Linked DNA regions of Cycloclasticus pugetii PS-1. The protein of the gene in region 1 interacts with the protein of each later gene in a pairwise test. Links are inferred from orthologs where the notes say so. Each region holds a gene or a part of one and is shown in the gene's direction. Other genes may lie near its edges.

Region 1 (11,655 bases):
TTTCGGCAAAAGTCTGCCAAATTCATCAAATCAATATTTTGCACATCTGTCTTCGTTTGTAAGTGTTTAAGAATTCGCCTAAAAGTGGCGGCTTCAATTTCTAATTGTGTTTGTTTATCCATCATTATTCTCCTTTTTAGGGTAAGTGAGGCCTTTCTAAATATTCATGTGATTGCATTTCAAGCAAACGACTGACTGTACGTTCAAATTGAAAAGCCAGCTTTTTACCTTGATACAACTTCTCAGCAGACACTTGTGCTGACATAATTAATTTAACATTATGAGCATATAACTCATCGACTAAATTAACAAAACGGTTCGCATGGTCATTACTCATATCATTCATTACCACAACGTCTGATATCAATACGGTGTGAAAACAGCGCGAAATTTCAATGTAGTCAGCTGAACCACGTGGAATATCACAAATGACTTGATAATCAAACCATACAACCCCTTCTGAGCAATGCTTTACATCAATAATCCGCCCCTCTATTTCAAGTGCTGACTCAGGTTCAACATCTGCAACGGTTAAGTGTTCAAACAACTCATTTAATATTTTGTCTGTTTGATCATCCAAGGGAGAATGATAGATTTCCGCCTGTTCTAATTCTCGCAATCGGTAATCTGTTCCACTGTCTAATTTTCTAACCTTACAGTTGGCCTTCAATGCCTCGATAGCGGGTAAAAACCTTGCCCGTTGTAGTCCATCCTTATATAAACCATCCGGCTCGATATTAGACGTTGCAACTAAACAGATACCACGCTTAAATAAAGCCTCAAACAAGCGGCCTAACAGCATTGCGTCGGTAATATCGGAAACAAAAAACTCATCAAAACACAACACCCTACAACGTTGTGATATTCCATCGGCCACCTTTTGTAGTGGATCTTCAACATTTTTTATCTCACCGAGTTGTTTATGAACTTTTTGCATAAACCGATGAAAATGTGTTCGCTGCTTTTCTTTAAATGGTAAAGAATCGTAAAAGATATCCATAAGATAGGTTTTGCCCTGCCCTACACCTCCCCATAAGTAGAGCCCTTTGGGCGCCAATAAAAGAGGTTCTGATTTGGCCTTAAATATAGAAAAAAAACCTTTCTTTTCAGTTAGCTGGGAGGGTGTATTGAGCAGCTCTTTATACAAATCATTTAAACACTGAATAATGACTTTCTGTGCATCATCTTTAATAAAACTTTTTTGCGCCAGATCAAGTTCATAGCGTTCTAATGGGCTCATAGTGAAATATCAATAATTGTGTTAAATTGTTAATTTGAAGATATTGAAGTCGTTACCAAGCCAGCAACTTAAATTAAGTATATTGTAGCAATTATCCCTCATGAACATTCAAGCAAATTTAACCGGTGTTAGCCTAATACCAAATCCTAAAAAGGCTGCCAACAAACCGACTGGCACACAGGAAGATTTAAATGAAAAGCACATAGCAAGTCAGGAGAAAAACAGCCCGTTAACAACTAAAAACATTGAACGCGCTGAAATAATCCAAAAAATTGAAACGCTAAATGACAGTCAAAAAGCCAATATTCATATTGACAACCTAGACTACAAAAACCAAAAATCAATCCAGTCATACCTTGATCATCAGGCTCTAGAAAGCCAAACTCTACGCGATGAACTTCACAGTCAATTAGGCGTAGATTTTTCTGTTTAAATATACACCTCCTATACCATGAAACTTCTGACTGATTTTTTTCCAATATTACTATTTTTTATTGTCTACAAATGGCAAGGCATATACGCTGCAACAGTTGTCGCAATTATTGCGTCTGGCCTTCAGGTTGCTTCATTTTGGCTTAAAAATAAACGAGTCGATTCAACACATATAATGACTTTCTGCCTTATGCTTCTTTTTGGTGGCGCAACACTCTACCTACAAAATGAAACCTTCATTAAATGGAAACCCACAGTGATCAATTGGCTTTTTGCCTTTGCTTGCATTTCCACGCACTTTATTGGTAACACCCCTCTTGTTAAACGCATGATGAGCGGTGGATTAACACTTTCTGACAAAATTTGGACAAAACTAAATGGCATTTGGGCTCTTTTCTTTGTAGTACAAGGGCTTTTAAACCTGTATGTTATGTACAATTTCGACACAGATACTTGGGTAGATTTCAAATTGTTTGGAATGCTTGGGTTAACAATAATGTTTATTGTGGCTCAAGGCATTTACCTTACCAAGCACATCGAAGACCCTATAAACCAACCAGATAACCATAACTAGGAATTTTTCTACAGATAAAATGACAAACCGTACAGATATAATAAAAGACACTTTAAATAAGGCTATTCAGCCCGAGTTCATTCAAGTATTAGATGATAGCCAATCTCATGCAGGGCATGAAGGTGCTAAATCAGGTGGTGGGCATTTTTACCTGACCATTGTTTCTAATAAATTTGAAAATAAATCAAGAATTCAACGTCACCAGCTTATTTATCGAGCATTAGGTGACATGATGAAAAGCGACATTCATGCACTTAGCATTAAAGCCTTTACACCAGAAGAAAAACCGACAACAGGAGATTTAAATGAAGGGTAAATTAGTCATCATTGGTTCAATTTTACTAGCATCTATCGCCCCACAGGCATTCGCAAACGAAGACCCAACCATCGCTATTGTTAATGGACAAGAACTCAAACAATCAACCTTACAGTTTTACGCCCTAGAAAGGCGTCAAATCGATTCAAAAAACAATGTCCCAATGAACCAACTGGTTGATGATATCGTTAACATGCAACTCCTAAAAGAAGAAGCTCATAAGAATAAGTTAGACAAATCTTCTGACTTTAAGGCACGCATGAAGTTTATTAATTTAAGCATGCTTTCTCAAGTCGCTATGATTGACTTTCTTGACAACAACCCTATTCCTGAAGAGCGTCTAAAAGAAGAATATGATGCTAACATTAACGAAATGGATGTCACGGAACTTAAAGCTAGCCATATCTTAGTATCAGAAGAAGCGCAGGCGAAAGAAGTTATTGAGAAACTCAACAAAGGTACTCCATTCGCTACACTTGCCAAGGAATACTCAACAGGACCAAGCGGCCCAAAAGGTGGGGATTTAGGTTGGTTTGCTCCGCAACGAATGGTACCTGAGTTCTCGAAAGCCGTGCTTTCTTTGAAAGATAATGAATACACTAAACAGGCTGTACAAACTCAATTTGGTTGGCATATCATTTTACGCACTGGGAAACGTGATGGGACGCCGCCAACGTTTGAACAAGTCAAACCGAGCATTACGGCTAGTCTCGAACAAGAACATATTCAAAAACACATTAATGATTTAAGAAAAAAAGCAAAAATCGAAATCACACCACAAAAACCTCAATAGCCCTAAACACAACAGCATAGAGGCCATTTATCAAGGGCCTCTATGCTGCCCCCTACCTTTCTACGTTTACCCGCACCTCATCAATTAAGACGTGACCAGTTCACCTTATAAAACGCGTACTGCTCATCCTCTCACATCAGATAGATCTACTTTGTTTTAAATAAAAAACATACCCGCCTTCCCGCTCTCCCATCAAAAACCGAGCTGATCAATGATGGTATACCTGCCCATTGAGAAGCTTAAAAATCACCACCCCCTAACGTCTATAACAGCGCTAACAACTGGATTAAAACCTCGTATTATGTTATTTTGCGCGATTAAAATAACAATGGTTTTGAGGACAATTAATGCGCATAATTTTATTGGGTGGCCCTGGTTCCGGTAAGGGGACACAATCGCAATTTATCACTGAGAAGTACGGTATTCCTCAAATCTCCACGGGAGATATGTTACGAGCTGCCGTTAAAGCTCGCACACCATTAGGTATTGAAGCAAAAAAGGTTATGGATGTCGGCGGCCTTGTCTCTGATGAAATTATTTTAGGCTTAATCAAAGAACGATTAACAGAAGATGATTGTTCAAAAGGTTTCTTGTTAGATGGTTTCCCACGCACAATCCCACAAGCCATTGGCCTTGCAAACATGGGCATAGAGGTTGATCACGTCATACAAATTGCTGTCGATGACGAAGAAATCGTCCGTAGAATGGCTGGAAGGCGCGTGCACTTGGACTCTGGCAGAACATACCACCTTACTTATAACCCGCCTAAACAAGAGGGACTTGATGACATTACTGGTGAGCCATTAATTCAACGTGCCGACGATCATGAAGACATTGTTCGCGATCGCTTAACAACTTACCACTCCCAAACAGCGCCACTTGTTGACTTCTATTCAAAGGCTGCTGAAACATCTGCAGTTAAATTCAGCACCATTGAGGGTGTTGGTGGTGTGCAAGACATTACTGCAAAAATATTCGCAGTACTCGACGACTAGGTGTTTGCCGAGCAAATTCTCGGCGATACAACAATAAAGCATCAGCTTAACTTTTGATTAAGCTGATAATTTCACTTAAAACTTAATGATTTTGCAAGGAATAACCTAAATGAAAACATATGATATTGCTGTTGTTGGCGCTACAGGCGCCGTTGGTGAAACGATGCTATCTATCCTTGAGGAAAGAAAGTTCCCTGTTGGAAATATTTACCCTTTAGCAAGCAGTCGCTCTGCTGGTGGCACTGTTCAATTTAATGGCAAAAACGTAAAAATCGGCAACCTCGCCGACTTTGATTTTAGTCAAGTTCAAATTGGTTTGTTTTCAGCAGGCGGTTCTGTTTCTGCAGAGTATGCGCCTAAAGCTGCCGCTGCCGGTTGTGTTGTTATAGATAACACATCACATTTCCGCTATGACGAAGACATCCCTCTCGTGGTGCCCGAAGTAAACCCAGAGGCCATCGCGCAACATACCAATAAAGGCATTATTGCAAACCCAAACTGCTCAACCATTCAAATGTTGGTTGCTTTAAAACCCATCTATGATGCGGTCGGTATTGAGCGTATAAATGTTGCCACTTACCAAGCCGTTTCAGGCACTGGAAAAAGCGCCATTGAAGAACTAGCTGGGCAAACAGCAAAATTATTAAATGGCAAAAATGCTGAGGCCAAAGTATACCCAAAACAAATAGCCTTTAATGCTTTACCCCAAATTGATGTCTTCCAAGACAACGGCTACACCAAAGAAGAAATGAAAATGGTTTGGGAAACCAACAAAATTTTTAACGATGATTCAATCAAAGTTAACCCAACTGCTGTCAGGATACCTGTTTTTTATGGCCACTCTGAGGCATTGCACATAGAAACTAAAGAGAAAATCAGCGTCGAAAAAGTCCGTGAGCTAATGTCCTCATTTGACGGAATTACACTTCTTGATGAACGCATTGACGGTGGTTATGCAACAGCAGTTACCGAATCAGCAGGTCATGATGATGTTTATGTCAGTCGCATCAGAGAAGATATCTCTCATCCTAGAGGGCTTAACCTCTGGGTCGTTGCAGATAATGTTCGTAAAGGCGCTGCATTAAACAGCGTACAAATTGCCGAAGTACTAGTAAAAAATTATCTTTAGTCTATAGTTGATATTAATAATATATTTCACTAATTTATGGATAGACGACTATCGTTAGTTTAGGAGCAACAAAATGAACAAGCCTACAAAAACTATTGCCGCACTTTGCCTGTTAAATTCTGCAAGTGCCCACGCATTAGGTGTCGGGGAAATTACAACGTATTCTGCCTTAAATCAGTTGTTAAAAGCGCAGATTCCGCTTGTTGGCTCCAAACAAGAAGACCCCAGCAATATAAAAATAGGCATTGCTTCAAGAGAGACTTTTGATAAAGCAGGAATTGATAGGCCACACTATCTAACCCAATTAAAGTTCACCCCTGTGCTAGGTAAAAACGGTGAAATTACCGTTGATGTTCGTTCGACTGCAACCATAAAAGAACCTTTCGTAAACTTTATTCTCGAAGTTGAATGGCCCCAGGGGCGTACATTAAAAGAATTTACTATTCTTTTAGATCCGCCCATCACAATGTCTGATGTTAGAACCAACCCACTAGAACTACCTCAAACACCCAGCATTACACCAGTAACACCCGTAAACGATGCATCGGTAACAACATATACACCCCCTACCACTACTGTGCAAACTGCACCTGCCAGTGAATATGGCCCAACAAAAAGTCGCGATACTATCTGGGGTATTGCTAAAAAACTCATTACTAATAATCGTACTGTCACTCATCAACAAATGATGCTGGCCCTTTATGACAATAACCCAGAAGCCTTCTACAAAGAAAATATCAATGCTTTAAAAAAAGGAGCGGTGCTTAAACTTCCAAGCACTGAACAGGCAGAAAGCCTCAGCCCTACACAAGCCAGCAATGAATATATTAAACACAATACACTCTGGTCTTCATCAACTACCGTCTCCAGTACGCCAGCGGCCGTTGCAAAACTAGACCAGAAAGACCAAGCCCTTGCAGCGACATCCGACGTTAAAAAAAAACTTGAAAATAACCTAGATGAGGCAAAACTAACCTTATTAACACCGAAGCAAGATACTGAAAAAAATATACCTATAGAAGGCAACACCACTGATACCCCAATAGGTTCAACAAGCTCTACAGAGCAAGCAAACATTGCCATTGAGATGGCTACAACCCTTGAAGAAGAAAACAAAGAGGTTAAATCACGTCTCAATGATTTAGAAAAACAAGTAGACAAACTACAACGTTTATTAGCTTTAAAAGATGAGCAGCTAGCACAATTACAAGCAGCAAAACCTGTCGTTGCTGAATCAACAGCAACAACTGTAAAGCCAGCCCCTATTGACACACCTGTCGAAAAAAATGATAGCAAGGATAATGATAACACCCTTGCCCTTTATGGCGGCGGCGCGCTCCTTGTTCTACTTGGGCTATTTTTAGCACGTCGAAAAAAGCAACGTAAGGAAACACAGCCTGAGGACGTATTTTCTGATACACCAGCTGTTGTACCAACTATTGATACAGACAATACTGATACCTCATCTACTATACTCGAAGAAGAGCCTCTTTTAAGCGAATTCATACCCAGCGAATTCGGCAGCAGTGAACATACCCAAGAAGCGGACCCTCTAACAGAGTGTGATGTCTATATTGCTTATGGTCGATTCCAACAAGCAGAAGATCTTATCAAAAGCGCGATAGAATCAGAGCCAGAAAACCTAGCTCTTAAATTAAAATTGCTTGATGTTTACTTTTCATCCAATAACGCTGAAGCTTTTGAAGAACAGGCCAGTTCATTATCAGACCTAAAAGATTCAGACCCTGACGCATGGAATAGCATTGTTGATATGGGCATGGACATCTGCCCTGACTCACCACTATTTCTAGCACCAGCAGAAGAAAACATTGAAATTCAAGCAGCACCAATTCAAACTGATGACCTTGACCTTGATTTAGAAATACAACAAGACATTGAGCCTGAAGAAGCTAACCACGACGAAGAACCAAAGAGTGAGTTTGAATTTGATTTTGACCTAATCAAAAATCAAGATACACCACAGGATCTGAGCAACCCTACCAGTGAGAGTATTGAAACCATGTTTTCATTAGCACAAGCTTCTCTCGAAATGGAAGACACAGAGTCGGCTCGTCAAACATTAGAAGAAATATTGGAGAACGGTAACGATTCCGACAAAGAAAAAGCACAAAAGATGCTCGATAGTTTGTAAAAAACCACCTTTAATGCGATCGTAAGCATAAAAGCTGCACCTCCCTTTTATGCTATAAAATGCTCAATACGAACGTACGTAGACAAACAAAACCGACCCTTTAATAAAGGCACCTTGCTCATTTGCAAAGAGTCTGCTGCTTGATTGTCATAAAGAACCCTACTTGAAAATACGTTTAATAATGACTAAGACTAGCGACTGCGCAAACGAAGGCTCCATTACAGACGGTTTTCCTTTATAGGTTTTAATCATAAGGCAACTATAAAAGAGATGATTATTTCACGTAGAAAATTTCTAAAATTATTAGCGGTGGGTGCCAGCACTTGTTTAACCTTGATATCTCCCCTCACTAGTTGGGCGGCATGGGCTAACGATGCCTTTAATGCCGACACTCTTAATAAGGCATACCAACATTTATTTGGCTCATCGACCCTCATTAACAGTAACGAGGTAAAGCTAAAGGCGCCTAAAACAGCAGAAAATAGCGATGCTGTTCCTATTTCGATCAAAACCAAGCTAAAAGGTGTCGACTCAATTAGTATTTTTGTACAAGACAACCCTCAACCTTTAACGGCAACCTTTCAAATCCCACCAGATACATTAGCATCTGTGTCGACCCGAATTCGTTTAGTTAAAACTAGCACCGTCATCGCTGTTATCAAAGCAGGAGACAAGTTATATAGTAGAAGCCAAAAAGTAAAAGTCTCATCAAGTGGGTGTACTCGTTAGCAACTTAATAATTCGTTATTAATCTCATCTTATTTGGAGATATAAATGAAAGTGAGAGCAAAAATAATAAATAACATCACTCATGTTAGGGTATTAGCTATACACCCCATGGAAACAGGTGAACGTATTGATAAAGACTCAGGCGAAAGGATATCCGCGAAATATATTCAAAAACTTAGCTGCGAACACAACGGTAAAGAAGTTTTTCTAGCACAATTTGGCACATCAATATCTCAAAACCCTTATCTGGCTTTCTCATTTAAAGAGGGTAAAAAAGGCGATATTTTATCGTTACGGTGGAATGATAATACCGGCGATGTAAAAAAGACTGACACAACCATTAAATAGCTTATTTCTAACTATTAACCTGTTGTTAAATAGGCATTAATAGCTTTATGTGCATGCCCTGCTTGCGACATTTCCATACGAAGGCTATCACGCTGACTCAATAAAAATTGAGTTAGGATTTTATTTTTATCTAGCACCAATTGAATACTTTCTGCCAATACTACAGCTTCGATATCTGGCGGTGTTTCAAACAAATGCTGTATGTCTGTATCACGTGCTTTTTCAAGCTTTACCACTGCATCCCATTCACCCTCTTGAGCTAGCTGAATGAGTTTTTCAGTATCCGCAAGAATAGAGTCAAGGCGTTGTAAATCACTTAGCATAAAAATTAACGTTGCGCGGCATCAGGGCTTATTGCATCCCACCCCATTTTGATCTGACTCAAAAGCTTACCCGCTTCATCAAGCAAGGCAGCATCATTCTTAATATTCGCCTGTAATAAAACGTGATTAATATATTCATAAAGTGCATCTAAATTCTTTGATATTTCACCACCTTGTTTGAAATCTAAACTCGCTCTAAGTCCTTCAATAATTGAAATAGCACTTCCAATTTGCTCACCTTTCTTAGCAACGTGCTGTTGCTTTAAAGCGCTTTTTGCAGACAATATTCGCGATAAGGCCCCATCCAATAGCATTTGGATTAACTTATGTGGTGATGCGTCCATTACACCACCATGTACGGATGTTTGTTGATACTGTTTTAATGCAGTTGCGCCATTCATAGGATTCTCCAATTATAAATGTACTTTAATTATTACTATTTGAATTATAAGCACCTGGTAAATTAGCCAGCTGCTGTGTTAAAAAATTACTCTGATTTTGTAAAGAACTTACCAGTATATCCATGGCGGTAAATTGACTTAATAGCCTACTTTCTAAGGACACTAACCGTCTATCTAGTGCTTCTCGCTGATCGGCAATATCATCCACGCTGACTTGTATACCGGCTGTTCTAGAATCAATGATTCCATTTGAGCCAATATAACCCTCAATAGCCATATCTAACGTATTGGCGATGCCATTACTCGCAGCAAATAATTGTCCAACTTGATCAAAATTACTGTCCAAAGCAGCGTTTAACGTCTCGCTATTTAAGGATAGCTTACCCTCTTCATCTGTTGTAATACCTAGCTCTGCTAACGTGCTAAAAGGACCTGTAAGCCCAGTCACAGAAGAGGAAATTTCTTGTCTTATTAATGTACTAATACCGCGCAAAGTAGAGTCGCCCAATAGCAATCCTGCTGATTCTGTCGCCGCATCGTATGAACCCAGTGTATTAAAGGTATCAACTAAGCCGTTATAGTTGGCAATAAAGGTATCAATCTTAAACGTAATCGCCTCACGGTCTTGCGCAACCGTTAACTGCTCACCTGCACCAACTGAAACAGCATTAATCGTAATACCATCCAGCACATCCGAAAATGTATTGTTATTACTGCTGATTAATTGACCATCCACTTTTATTTGGCCATCTTGAGCTGCGCTTGGTGTATTTAATTGTGTATTGACTAAACGTGACAAACCAAATTCATCTGAATTTTCGCCATCACTATCGACTGCTGTTATTGTTATTGCATTATCTAAACCACTAGATGTTGCTGTAAAAACTAATTGTTGCCCCGAATCGACATTAATAATAGAAGCTGAAACACCTGTATTATCATTGGCAGCATTAATCGCATCTCTAATATCCGTTAGGGTATCTGTTGCATCAATCGTTAAAGAAAAAGAATCAGCACCCTGGGTAAATGTTAGGGTGCCGTCTCCTATTGTATCCGTATCAGCAAAACCACTGGTTGTTATCAACTTGTGCGCTTGTGCTAACTGAACAACTTCAATGCCATATTGCGAGACATCCGCTGTTTCATCAGCCGTCGCAGTAAAAACCTCATCATTACTGGATAAAGCAGACCTGAGTTGAAAATCCGCTGTATCTTGCAAGTCTCGAACAGCCCCTTGAAAAATAGATAAAGCACTTTTCAAAGAACCAAACGCTGAAATATCACCTAAATATTCAGCTTCATTAAAGTCAAGCCTGTTTGATTTATCGACACCCTCTGCTTCAACCAACTGAGTGATCAATGTATTAACATCTATTCCAGACCCGATACCTGCTGATGAAATTGACATAATGGTTTCCTTATTTACATAATACTGAAATAACTATGCAAAAAGCTTGCCTCCTACGCACTTTCGTTTACCAACAAACCACGAGCCGCATCTTCTGATTGCGCCTTGTTTTCAGCCAAATACGCTGCCATTGCTAACACATCTTCAGACGGAAAAGTCCGGATAACATCACCCGACTCCTTATCTGTTACCGTTATAACGGAACGACCAGTATCATCATGCACACTAAATTGTATAGATCGTTGAACGTTTTGAACAAAGCTATTCAAATCACTCACCGTTTCTTCAATTTTTTGTGCAGCTGATGACTGGCTACCGCTTACCTCTTCCGGCAAAGCTTGACCACCCATTGACTGATTACTTACCTTCTGTGCAATAACACTATCAGTTGATACGGTAACATTAGACGCCTTAGACGTTACCGCCTTTGGTGCCGAACTAACTAAATTTAATGTTTCCATAACTACCTCCTGTTTAGATTAATACTGGCTCTATTTTCATAAAGCCAGTATTTACCCTTAACGCCCTATTGCAACAAGGCTAATACGTTTTGTGGTAACGAGTTAGCTTGAGACAAAATTGACACACCTGCTTGCTGCAGAATTTGCGCTCTAGTCAACGCTGCAGTCTCTGCTGCAAAATCAGCATCTTGAATACGTGAGCGCGCTGCACTTAAGTTTTCTGAGGTAGTTGCTAGGTTAGCAATAGTAGATTCAAAACGGTTTTGAATCGCACCAAACGTACTACGCAAAGAACTCACAGCCGTTAATGCAGAATCAACCTGACGAATGGTCGTTTCTGAATTAGCCACAGTA
Region 2 (11,655 bases), 760 kb from region 1 along the record:
CATGGTAACTAATTACAAAGCGAGCTTTTCTAAAACCATCAAAAGCGCCGGTGGACTCGATCAAGTTATTCAACAATTAGCCGAAAAAAACAAGTTATCAGAAACAGACAGCCAACTTGTTCGAGAAGAAACGAGCAACAAGTCTTAATAACAGCTCTGTTTAAGCAAGCCAATCTTTAGGCTTCAAAAAAACATCATACAGTTCGCTTTCAGCTGTCCCTGCTTCTGGGTGCCAGTTATAACGCCAGCTAACCTGTGGTGGCAATGACATTAAAATGGATTCCGTACGGCCACCTGTTTGCAACCCAAACAGGGTCCCTCTGTCATACACCAAGTTAAACTCTACATAGCGGCCTCTCCTATAGAGCTGAAAATCTCGTTCCTTGTCAGTATACGGCAAGCTTTTACGTCGCTCGACAATAGGCTGGTAGGCAGAAATATAGTGGTCACCCACGCTCTTCATCAGCTTGAAACAACGTTCGAACCCCCCTTCATTTAAATCATCAAAGAAAAGCCCTCCGATACCGCGCGGTTCATTACGATGCTTTAAAAAGAAATATTCATCACACCATTTTTTATAATCGTTATAAACATTATCACCAAAAGGTTCGCACGCTTTTTTTGCCTGCCGATGCCAATGCTTTGCATCATCTTCAAAGCCATAATAAGGCGTTAAATCAAAGCCGCCTCCAAACCACCAAATTGGTGCTTCACCGTCTTTTTCTGCGATAAAAAATCGCACATTAGCATGTGATGTCGGTACATAAGGATTACGAGGGTGTATCACCAATGAAACGCCCATTGCTTCAAAATTTCGCCCCGCCAACTTGGGACGATTCTGTGTTGCTGATCCGGGTAAGGCGTCACCTCTTACATGCGAAAAATTAACCCCCGCCTGCTCAAACACCTTGCCATTCTCTATCAGCCTCGTACGCCCTCCGCCTGTATCGCCCCCTCTATCCCATAGGTCTTCTTTAAAACCACCCTCTTCCTCAAGGCCTTCAATACTGCTACAAATGTTGTTTTGCAAAGCCAACAGGTAGTCTTTAACACGCTGGGGATTGGGTGCAGACATCAATAAAATCTCTTAGGTTAACGTAATTGCTTATTTAAAAAGGGGTCGATGATTCGGCTGGGATTCAAAAAGCCACCTACTTGGCCACTTATTGTATAAACATTTTTCGACAAAAACTTTAGACGCGCTTGATACGCCGTTCTTACTGCCTCACAACCCGACATGTTAGCACTAGTAGACACAATCGCTGTACCAGCTAACTGGCACAGCTCTTTAGCTAGGCCATGCTGTGTCAAACGAACCGCTATATTACTCCGCCCACCTGTCAACCATGCTGGCACCGATGTTTTTGCAGGCAGTAACCAAGTTGTTGGCTCCGATACCTGGCCCTTTATTTTTGACATAAGGTCATCAGATAAAGGCTGCACATAAGGTTCAAGTTGACAAAAATCAGATGCGATAAGAATCAAGCCTTTACTAACCGATCGCCCTTTTAAATCTAACAGTCGATAAACTGCCCCTTCGTTCAATGGGTCGCAGCCTAACCCAAACACGGCCTCTGTTGGGTAGGCTACAAGACCACCGGCTTGAAGTTGAGCAACAAACCGTTTTTTTTGCCAAACTGATGGCACAACCGGATTACCCTTGTTGAAGCTTTTCTTGCAGGGCTTGGTTTTTCTTAATAACAGCTTCGCCTGACGCTTTTCTATCTGCACGTACTCGTTGTGCAACGCCCTCATCAAACAAGCCGATAATTTGAGCGGCAAGATAAGCCGCATTTTTTGCACCCGGCTTACCAATCGCTACACTAGCAACAGGGATACCTGCTGGCATTTGTACGGTCGACAATAATGCATCTTGCCCTTGTAAAGAACCCGCATCAAGCGGCACACCAATAACAGGCTTAACGGTATTAGCCGCCACTGCTCCTGCTAAATGAGCAGCCAGACCTGCTGCTGCAATAAAGACCGCGCAACCTCTCTTATCGGCATCGGTAACGTAGGCATGTGTTTCTACTGGCGTTCTATGTGCTGAGGTCACTCTCACCTCATATGGTATGTCTAATCCTTTTAATACATCCAGTGTTGCCTGCATAACAGGAAAGTCAGAGTCAGAGCCCATTAAAACGGCTACAAATGTTTTATTATCTTGCATCATTTACCTTTTAATTTATTAAGTTTTAGCCATTTCTTCGCATGGCGTTACGTAGGAACATTCTTGTTGTGGACAGACTTTTTCAGTGCCACGTCTTTTAGTTGTTTTTAATGTCAAAATAGGCCAATTACAATTTGGGCATGGCTCATTAATCGGCTCATTCCATAATGCATATTTACACTTAGGATAATTAGAGCACGAGTAGAATATTTTACCCTTTCGAGATTTACGTTCAAGTATTGTTCCCTTTTTACAATCAGGACAAACAACATTCGTGTCTTTTGGTTTCTCCAAAGGTTCCATATGCTTACAATCTGGGTAAGCACTACAACCTATAAATTTGCCATATCGACCGGTGCGAATAATTAAATTAGATTCACACTTTGGGCATTTTCTCCCTTCAACAACTTCAGGCTCTGCAGAAGCGGCATCATCATTCAAGTTACGCGTATAACTGCATTCGGGGTAATCCGTACAGCCAATAAACCGTCCATTTCTACCCAAGCGAATCGATAGCTGTTTACCGCACTCTGGACACTTTTCCTCCAGCGCCTCTTGCGTAACATCGCTACGTTGAACACTGACTTCCTTATCATCAATCAGTGTTTTAAATGGCTGCCAAAACGTCTTCATTAATGGCAACCACTGCATTTCACCTCTTGAAACGGCATCCAGGCCATCTTCTAATTTAGCGGTGAAGTCATAATCCACATAATTCGTAAAATGCTGCGTTAAAAATTTATTTACAATTCGCCCAACATCAGTCGGATAAAAGCGTTTCGTTTCTAGCTCTACATAGTCGCGATTTTGTAATGTTGAAATAATCGATGCATAGGTCGATGGCCGGCCAATTCCATGCTCTTCAAGCGCTTTAACTAGGCTTGCCTCACCATAACGAGGGGGCGGTTCAGTAAAATGTTGGTTCGCTATCACCTCTTGCAAATCAACTAGCGCACCTTCTTCCAGAGGTGGTAACATTTTTTCCTTATTGTCATCATCCTCTTTACTGTCATCTTTACCTTCAAGATACACTGACATGAAACCGGGTTTATTTACCGTTGAACCTGTGGCCCGAAAAACATAGCCCTTGCCGCAGGTTAGGTCTGCACTCACCCCATCAATCAACGCATGAACCATTTGGCTGGCCACCACGCGTTTCCAGATCAATAAATAGAGTTTATATTGGTCATTCGACAACGACCCTCTAATTTCATCAGGAATCCTTGCTGCTGAGCTTGGACGAATAGCCTCATGGGCTTCTTGAGCATTTTTTGATTTAGTTTTGTAAACCGGCGCTTGTTTAGGTAGATTCTCTTTACCATAACGCAATTCAATCAATTGACGAATTTCATCAACCGCTTCAGCCGCTAAGTTCACCGAATCTGTTCGCATATACGTTATCAGACCAATTGATTCTGAACCGATGGTTACCCCTTCATAAAGCTGCTGAGCAATCTGCATGGTCTTTTTAGTTGTAAAACCTAACTTTCTAGATGCTTCTTGCTGAAGTGTGGAGGTTGTAAAGGGGGCGGCTGGGTTACGTTTACGCTGTTTTTTTTGTAGCTTTTTAACCAATAATTTATTGGCGGCAACAGCCACAATATCGTCTTTTATTTTATTCGCATCCGCCGCGTTTTCGACACTAAACTGGGTCAGCTTTTCGCCATCCACATGTGTTAGCTTGGCTTTAAAAGATTGGTTAGCCGCCTTAGTTGCCGCTTCAATACTCCAATATTCACGACTATTGAAAGCTTCTATTTCTAATTCACGTTCAACAATTAATCTTAACGCTGGGCTTTGAACCCGCCCAGCAGATAAGCCGCGTCTGATTTTTTTCCATAACAACGGCGACAAATTAAAACCAACCAAATAATCGAGTGCGCGTCTAGCTTGCTGCGCATCAACCATATCCATTGATAATTCACGCGGCTCCTGTATCGCTTTTTGAATTGATTTTTTAGTAATCTCATGAAAAACCACTCGATGTACCGGCTTATCTTTGAGCAGTTTTTTTTCCTTTAATAACTCAGAAACATGCCATGAAATGGCCTCACCCTCTCTATCCGGGTCGGTTGCAAGATAAAGCTCATCGGCTTTTTTCATCGCCTTTGTAATCGCCTGCACATGACGCTGATTCCTTTCGACCAAAGAATACTTCATCGCAAAATCATGGTCCGGGTCTACCGCGCCCTCCTTCGGAACCAAGTCCCTCACGTGGCCATATGACGCTAGAACAGTAAATCCTTTGCCTAAATATTTTTCAATGGTTTTTGCTTTTGCTGGCGATTCAACAATGACAAGAGCTGACATAATAAGACCTAATGAAGTTCGAATGGAGTATCGCCGTAAACCAGCTCCTCCATTTGTGAATAATGACCTTCCATGCCAGATTGACTAAACAGCACCATTAACGCGACCCACTTCACATGATCTACAGAAAGAAGCGCATCACCCAAGGCCATCGCTCTATCAATTATCAGCTCACGGCGTGTTAAGTCGATAATCCCTGTCTGCTCTAAAAACAACAAGAAGCCTTGCGCATCAACATCAAAACGTAATCGTTCTTCGGCTGAATAAACCCGGATCGCACTTTGACCAACATAGTTCTCCATCACCTGCGATGGTTGAGTCGTTAACTCACCCATCCAATCAAAGGCTCGATCAACATAGTTTTCTGTAAACCCTGCTTCCAGCAATTCAGTTTTTAACTTGCCTTGCTCAAGGGCCTTTTCATCGCCCGCATCAATATAATGCTCGAACAAATACACAAGTACTTCAAAAATAGTTTCTTTCATTTATTTTAATTTTATCTCTATTTATTCGGCTGAACACCGATAGAAAAGGCCTCCAGGCGCAGATGACACTAAACCTTGAAGCTCCAATACCAGTAACATAGACGAAATCTCTTCGGCTGTAAAATTAGTTTCTGTTATTAGTTCATCTACGGAGGTGGGGTCAAACGCAATTTTTTCAAGTAAAACAGCATAATCACCCGTTATTGATGTCTTATTCAACCTAAGCTCTTCGTTCTGCCCATCATCTTCATTGAGAGCCGCCAACGATAAGTTACCTAACTCTTCAAGTACATCTTCAGCCGTTTCAACTAATTTAGCCCCTTGTCGGATCAAATGATGGCAGCCTTTTGCAAGCGGATTGTGAATCGACCCGGGGATTGCAAACACTTCCCGGCCTTGCTCCATTGCATGTTTTGCTGTTATCAAGGTTCCACTCTTTATCGCCGCCTCAACCACCAAAACACCCAAGCTTAAGCCGCTAATAATTCTATTCCTTCTCGGAAAATAACCCGGTTTTGGTTGTGTGCCAATTGGAAATTCCGACACCAACGCACCAGATTTAATAATTTCTTCAGCCAACGGCTTGTGACCAGCGGGGTAAACCCTATCGAGCCCTGTAGCAGCGACAGCGATTGTTTTTCCGCCGGCCTCTAAAACACCTTCATGCGCCGCTTGATCAACGCCTAATGCTAAACCACTCGTTACTGTTAAGCCAAAGGTGGCAAAGCTTTTTGAAAATGCATGCGCTGTTTTCATGGCCATTGGTGAAGGGTTTCTTGTTCCTACCATGGCTATTTGCAAAGATCCTAACAAGCTACGATTACCACGAATAAATAAAATAGGCGGCGGGTCTGGAATTTCTTTAAGCAAAAGCGGGTAATCTTCATCGTACCAACACATAAGGTGACAATCTTCACGTTTGAGCCAGTTTAAATCTGGCTCAATTTCACGCTCATCCAGGTTTTTTATTTGCTGAATAACCGCTGAAGAAAGCCCAGCCTGCTTGAGCGATGCTGCGGAGGCGCCAAGAACATTTTCCGGCGTACCAAAGACCTCCAATAACGATAAATATGTTTTAGCACCAACGCCAGTAATTCGCCATAAAGCTAACCAAGGACGATAATCAGAAGCAAGAATGCTCGCTGAAGAAACTCGCCCGTCTTCCCCGTTAGAGCTATCCAATACTAAGGGGTATGAACAACATCGTGGCGGTGTATCACGCGAGAGCTTTCCATCACGAGACCATAGCTGACTCGGTCAAACACCCTAAATACCATTAACACGCCGGCCTTTTCATCCGGTAACGTCACTTCTGCGCCACCACCAGCAATGATGTCTCTAACCGTTTCGCCTGCTCGATCAATTTGTAACACATGACCCACTTCAACGCCGTCTTGTTCGCCACGGTCAATCACCACAACATCATATTTTGCTACTTTCGACACACCATCAACGATTCCAACAATTTGCCCTCTAATATTGCTCTTTGGCGCATGAGGGAAGTAGTTTTGAACAATCGGTCCTTCGATAGCCGGTAATAAACGATCACCTTTTCGTACTTCACGCGTTGATTTAGACAACATCACAGTCGCTGGGTCTCCTTTCAGCTCTACCGTCGACTCTGCAATATAGACCGCCTCGAAACCCAATGACTCCCCAGTTTCTCCATCCAAATATTCTTCGCCTTGTCGCACAATAATGTAGCCATCGGCTATGCCGTCTTGAAATGAACGGACATACGCTTTGTAGCCCGGACTTCCGAGAATATGCTCATCATCAAATGCCACGACATAAGGCGCAGACTCATACTCCTCTTGCGTCATCACTCTTGGACTATTTAAAAAGGGTGCAATGGCATCAATCGGTATTGCAGGAATGGCATCCGCTAAACTAGAACGCCGAATTGAGGGTGATAATTTCCCATCACCTCTTTTTAAAGTCAACCTTGGCACGCCATCTACAAAAGACAACTCAATAATATCGCCGGGGTAAATTAAGTGTGGGTTCGCAATTTGATCATTCGCTTGCCATATATCTGGCCAACGCCATGGCGTTTGTAGGAAACGTGCAGAAATACCCCAAAGTGTATCTCCTTTTACAACCACGTAGCGATCCGGGTGTGATGGGTTCAGCTTAATATCGTTTGCCAGTACACTCCAACTCAACAACACTCCAACCACTAACACTAATAATTTTTTCATGGCCACGATCTTCCTTTTATTGGCGATTTAATAACATTCTAAGTCTAGCTTAAAATATTGACTATTCAAAGTTTAACCTAAATTCGTTAGAATTCACTCTAAACAATTGGCCACCGTCGCATATTTCACCCCCTTCCAATATGACAAAATTAAATATTCTGCATTTTCCTGACAAACGGCTACGAACAAAAGCCACCGATATCACCGTCTTTGATGACGAATTGAGGCAATTTATTCGCGATATGTTTGAAACCATGTACGCAGCGCCCGGTATTGGACTTGCCGCAACGCAGGTGAATTACCATAAACGCCTCATTGTCATTGACGTCTCTGAAGATAAAAACGAACAGCTTTGCCTCATTAACCCAGTTATCACTCATAAAGAAGGCATTGAAGTAATGCAAGAAGGCTGTCTATCGGTCCCTGGATTTTATGAAGACGTAGAAAGAGCAGAGTCAGTAACGATTAGCGCTCAAGATGAACATGGCAAGCCTTTCGAGCTAACAGCTGACGATTTATTGGCCGTATGCATTCAACATGAAATAGATCATTTAGACGGAAAATTATTTGTCGATTACCTGTCTCCTTTAAAACGCAATCGCATTCGAAAGAAGCTAGTGCGAATGGATAAAGAACGAGCCGAACAAACAACTCAATCCAACTCGCTATAGCTGGCCTTTAAACATGAACATTATATTTGCAGGCACGCCTGATTTTTCGGTGCCAACGCTTCAAGCGCTTATAGCTAGTCAGCATCATGTCTGCGCTGTTTATACACAACCAGACCGACCGGCCGGCCGGGGACGAAAAGTTCAACTTAGCCCCGTCAAACAATGCGCATTGGACGCTAATATACCCATTGAACAGCCCGTTAACTTCAAATCAGCAGCATCGATAACAACGCTAGAACAGTATCAGGCAGACCTTATGATTGTTGTCGCCTACGGTATTATTTTGCCAGACCTTGTCTTGAATACACCCAAATTTGGCTGCATTAACATCCATGCCTCCTTATTGCCTCGCTGGCGCGGCGCCGCACCTATTCAACGTGCTATTTTATCGGGCGATAAAGAAACCGGCATTACCTTAATGCAAATGGATACCGGCCTCGACACCGGAGATATGTTGTCAAAAACTGTTCTCCCTATTCAGCCCGAGGACACTTCCAGCAGCCTCCACAATAAATTATCGACCTTAGGCGCCAACGCCTTAATAGATTTACTGCCCCTCGTTGACGCACAACAACTTAGCCCGAGCCGCCAAAACAACAATGAAGCGACCTATGCTCACAAACTCAGTAAGCAAGAAGCCCTGATAGATTGGAGCAAGCCAGCTGCTGACGTTCAACGCAGCATTCAAGGTTACAACCCATGGCCGGTAGCCCACACGCTTCTCAACAACAAACCCTTACGCATTTGGCAGGCAACCGTCACCCAACTTCCCACTTCCGGGCAGCCAGGAGAGGTTAACACTGAGAAAAATAAATTATTTGTTGCCTGTGGCGATTACTTCATTGAAGTTAACGAGCTTCAACCTGCTAATAAACGGCGCATGTCCGCGTCCGACTACCTATCTGCACATCACATCAACGCATTAACATTAGGCTAAGATGAACGCAAAGAAAAACACTAGCCATTCTGCCCGGGAAACGGCTGTTCTTGTTATATGCGCCGTTATCCAACACGGCAAATCACTCACCGATGCCTTAAGTTTAAGTGAAAATTTAGAGCCTCGTGAAAAGGCATTCTGTCGAGAACTTTGCTACGGCACTCTTCGTTGGCACAGTCGTCTCGATGCCATTCTCCACCTTTTATTGAAGAAACCCTTTAAAGCTAAAGACTTGGATATTACTGTACTGGCCTTAATCGGCTTGTACCAAATTATTTATCTCAGCACACCTGACCACGCCGCCGTATCAGAGACTGTAAGCCAATGTAAACGTGGAAAAAAAAGCTGGGCGAACGGTGTGCTTAATGGCGTTTTACGCAACTTTTTACGCAACAGAGAATCACTTGAAAAAACCGTTGACGAACAACTTAACCAACGCTTCTCTCATCCAGATTGGCTCGTCAAAGAAATATCAAAAAGTTGGGGACAGCAAACTAAAAAAATTCTTGCCGCAAACAACCAGTACCCGCCCATGTCCATTCGGGTTAATCAAAAAATAGTCACGCGAGACCACTATCTACAGCAATTAAGCGACAACGCTATTCACGCAACAAAAAACCCTTTCAACACAGTAGGTTTAACACTGGAAAAACCGGTCAATGTTGATCAACTGCCTGACTTCTGGCAGGGTGCCTCTTCAGTACAAGACGGCGCAGCTCAACTGGCGGCTGAACTGTTAGACATTAAAGGCGGACAACGCATATTAGACGTCTGCGCAGCGCCAGGCGGTAAAGCAGCCCATATTTTAGAACAGGCCGCCGGCACCGTTTCTCTGCTAGCGCTTGATATTGATGAAAAGCGCAATCAACGTGTTCTAGAAAACCTTCAACGATTAAAGCTCAACGCTGAGGTCATGACCGTTGATGCACTAGAAGCCGACGAATGGTTTGATGAAAAACCTTTTCAACGCATTCTACTAGATGCACCCTGCTCCGCTACAGGCGTAATCAGACGCCACCCCGACATTAAAATATTACGTCAACCATCCGACATTCCTGCTCTTATCGAACTACAAAGCAAGCTATTAAAAACCATCTGGCCCTTGCTCGATAAAAAGGGTGTGCTTTTATATGCAACCTGCTCTATATTATCAGCTGAAAACAGCCAACAAATATCTACTTTTCTGGCCGAACACCCTGATGCAAAAGAAATTAAAATAAATGCTGAATGGGGTCACACTTGTGAACATGGCCAGCAAATTTTACCGGGTGATAACAATATGGATGGTTTTTATTACGCATGTTTAACAAAAATCTAATGCCGGCGATTCGCTTTTATTGTCGACTCTCCTTCTTCATGCTTTTTTTTGCTTGCCTGCTATTACCAGCAAACCTACTGGCCGATGAAAAACCCAATATCACCATAAAAACAGCCACACTAACGCAGCAAGACAGCACTTTTTTGCTCAACAGTCTTATAGTCTATAACCTCAGCGATGAAGCCATCGAAGCTTTGCACAACGGAGTCACTCTTACCTTCAACATTGACCTTTCAATCACTGAACCTAGAAAATGGCTTTGGAACAAACACCATACAAACCTCACCCTACCCTATCAACTGAGATACCATACTTTAGCTAAAATCTATCAAGTCTCTGATACCACCAATAATATACGACTTAACTTTTCCAGCCTTTCGGCAGCGCTTCACTCATTAGGCACACTGACTGACATCCCTATATACACATTAACAAACAGCCCTCACATTAATGCCAATGCTTCTTTAAACGCCTACCTAAATATTGAAGCATTACCACTTCCAATGCGCCCTTTAGCTTATATAACCCCTGGCTGGCACTTACGTAGCAATACCTTTCAATGGCCACTAGCCCAGTAAAAAAGAGAGCCTATTTTATTCCCGCAGGTGTGTTACTCAGCCTGCTATTTAGCCTGTACTTGATGAGCCATGCAACAGAGTCTAACTCTCAATTCAATGGCTTGTTTTCTGCACTTATTCTGATCAATATCGCAGGCACTATTTTCTTATTCGGACTGCTATTCTCAAACATTCGCTGGCTTTGGCAACAGTTTTCAACTCAAGCCGTTGGTTCACGTATTACGGTACACATTGTGCTGCTTTTTTTTGCCATTTCTGTGATCCCAACTGGCATTGTTTTTTACTTTTCTAGTCAGCTCCTACACCAAAGTATTGACAGTTGGTTTGATGCAAAAATAGACACCGCGATGGAAAGCTCATTAACACTGAGCCGCCGATCCCTAGATAACCGTACTCTTTCCTTAATGAAGGAGACTCGTCAATTAGCTAGTCAGCTAGAAAGCGAACCAGATATCTTTTTATCGCTAACCTTAGCCGGCCTACGCGCACAAACCAATGCCAATGAACTCACCGCCTTTTCAAGACAAGGGCAGATTATTGCCACAACTAACATTGATCCCAGCGTACTCATTCCCAATACGCCTGACAGTTCAACGCTTCTGCTCGCCAAACAAAACCGAGAATTTATTGGCTTCGAACCTAGCTCCGATAAAGGCTTAATTGTCCGCAGCATCGTGGAAATTAAAAACACCAATCCAAGGCGCTACCTACAAGCCATCTATGAGATACCCGAAGATATTAGTCAATTAGCCGACTCGGTAGAAGATGCTTATACGACCTATCAAGAATTCAGTTATTTACGAGACTCTTTAAAGTTTAGTTTCACCCTGACACTCTCTCTTGCTCTACTATTTAGCATTTTAGCTGCTAGCTGGGCAGCCTTTGTGTTTGCAAGAGAACTAGTCGCACCGATTCGCCAATTAGTTAAAGGCACTCAAGCTATTGCCGAAGGGAATTACGAAAAGAAACTAAAAACCAATCGAAA

What was found.
Region 2: the proteins of CYCPU_RS0107135 (region 1) and def interact in binary tests that used the Escherichia coli proteins (3 or more experiments, as listed by UniProt). The link is inferred for Cycloclasticus pugetii PS-1 from one-to-one orthologs.

What each region holds. Positions count from the first base shown.
Region 1 is NZ_ARVU01000001.1:1,458,975-1,470,629, forward strand. The notes cover bases 3,590-6,469. They hold CYCPU_RS0107135 (aspartate-semialdehyde dehydrogenase), read left to right. Parts: upstream 3,590-4,459; coding sequence 4,460-5,479; downstream 5,480-6,469. Other genes in these bases: adk (adenylate kinase), read left to right, coding at 3,703-4,350; CYCPU_RS0107140 (type IV pilus assembly protein FimV), read left to right, coding at 5,553-6,469. Outside these bases: CYCPU_RS0107100 (DUF1244 domain-containing protein), read right to left, coding at 1-125; cell division protein ZapE, read right to left, coding at 137-1,240; CYCPU_RS0107110 (hypothetical protein), read left to right, coding at 1,341-1,673; CYCPU_RS0107115 (septation protein A), read left to right, coding at 1,692-2,246; CYCPU_RS0107120 (BolA family protein), read left to right, coding at 2,266-2,562; CYCPU_RS0107125 (peptidylprolyl isomerase), read left to right, coding at 2,552-3,355; more of CYCPU_RS0107140, read left to right, coding at 6,470-7,631; thiosulfate oxidation carrier protein SoxY, read left to right, coding at 7,902-8,360; thiosulfate oxidation carrier complex protein SoxZ, read left to right, coding at 8,406-8,708; CYCPU_RS0107155 (flagellar protein FliT), read right to left, coding at 8,723-9,031; flagellar export chaperone FliS, read right to left, coding at 9,037-9,432; flagellar filament capping protein FliD, read right to left, coding at 9,458-10,840; CYCPU_RS0107170 (flagellar protein FlaG), read right to left, coding at 10,894-11,301; CYCPU_RS0107175 (flagellin N-terminal helical domain-containing protein), read right to left, coding at 11,367-11,655.
Region 2 is NZ_ARVU01000001.1:2,217,770-2,229,424, forward strand. What follows is about bases 6,192-9,071. They hold def (peptide deformylase), read left to right. Parts: upstream 6,192-7,306; coding sequence 7,307-7,837; downstream 7,838-9,071. Other genes in these bases: CYCPU_RS0110850 (LysM peptidoglycan-binding domain-containing protein), read right to left, coding at 6,192-7,166; fmt (methionyl-tRNA formyltransferase), read left to right, coding at 7,851-8,774; rsmB (16S rRNA (cytosine(967)-C(5))-methyltransferase RsmB), read left to right, coding at 8,776-9,071. Also shown: CYCPU_RS0110815 (MlaC/ttg2D family ABC transporter substrate-binding protein), read left to right, coding at 1-148; hemF (oxygen-dependent coproporphyrinogen oxidase), read right to left, coding at 161-1,075; CYCPU_RS0110825 (L-threonylcarbamoyladenylate synthase type 1 TsaC), read right to left, coding at 1,093-1,647; purE (5-(carboxyamino)imidazole ribonucleotide mutase), read right to left, coding at 1,655-2,170; topA (type I DNA topoisomerase), read right to left, coding at 2,189-4,480; CYCPU_RS0110840 (Smg family protein), read right to left, coding at 4,489-4,965; DNA-processing protein DprA, read right to left, coding at 4,987-6,147; more of CYCPU_RS0110850, read right to left, coding at 6,150-6,191; more of rsmB, read left to right, coding at 9,072-10,092; CYCPU_RS0110870 (DUF4390 domain-containing protein), read left to right, coding at 10,074-10,670; CYCPU_RS0110875 (ATP-binding protein), read left to right, coding at 10,652-11,655. UniProt on the Escherichia coli protein: Removes the formyl group from the N-terminal Met of newly synthesized proteins. Requires at least a dipeptide for an efficient rate of reaction. N-terminal L-methionine is a prerequisite for activity but the enzyme has broad specificity at other positions.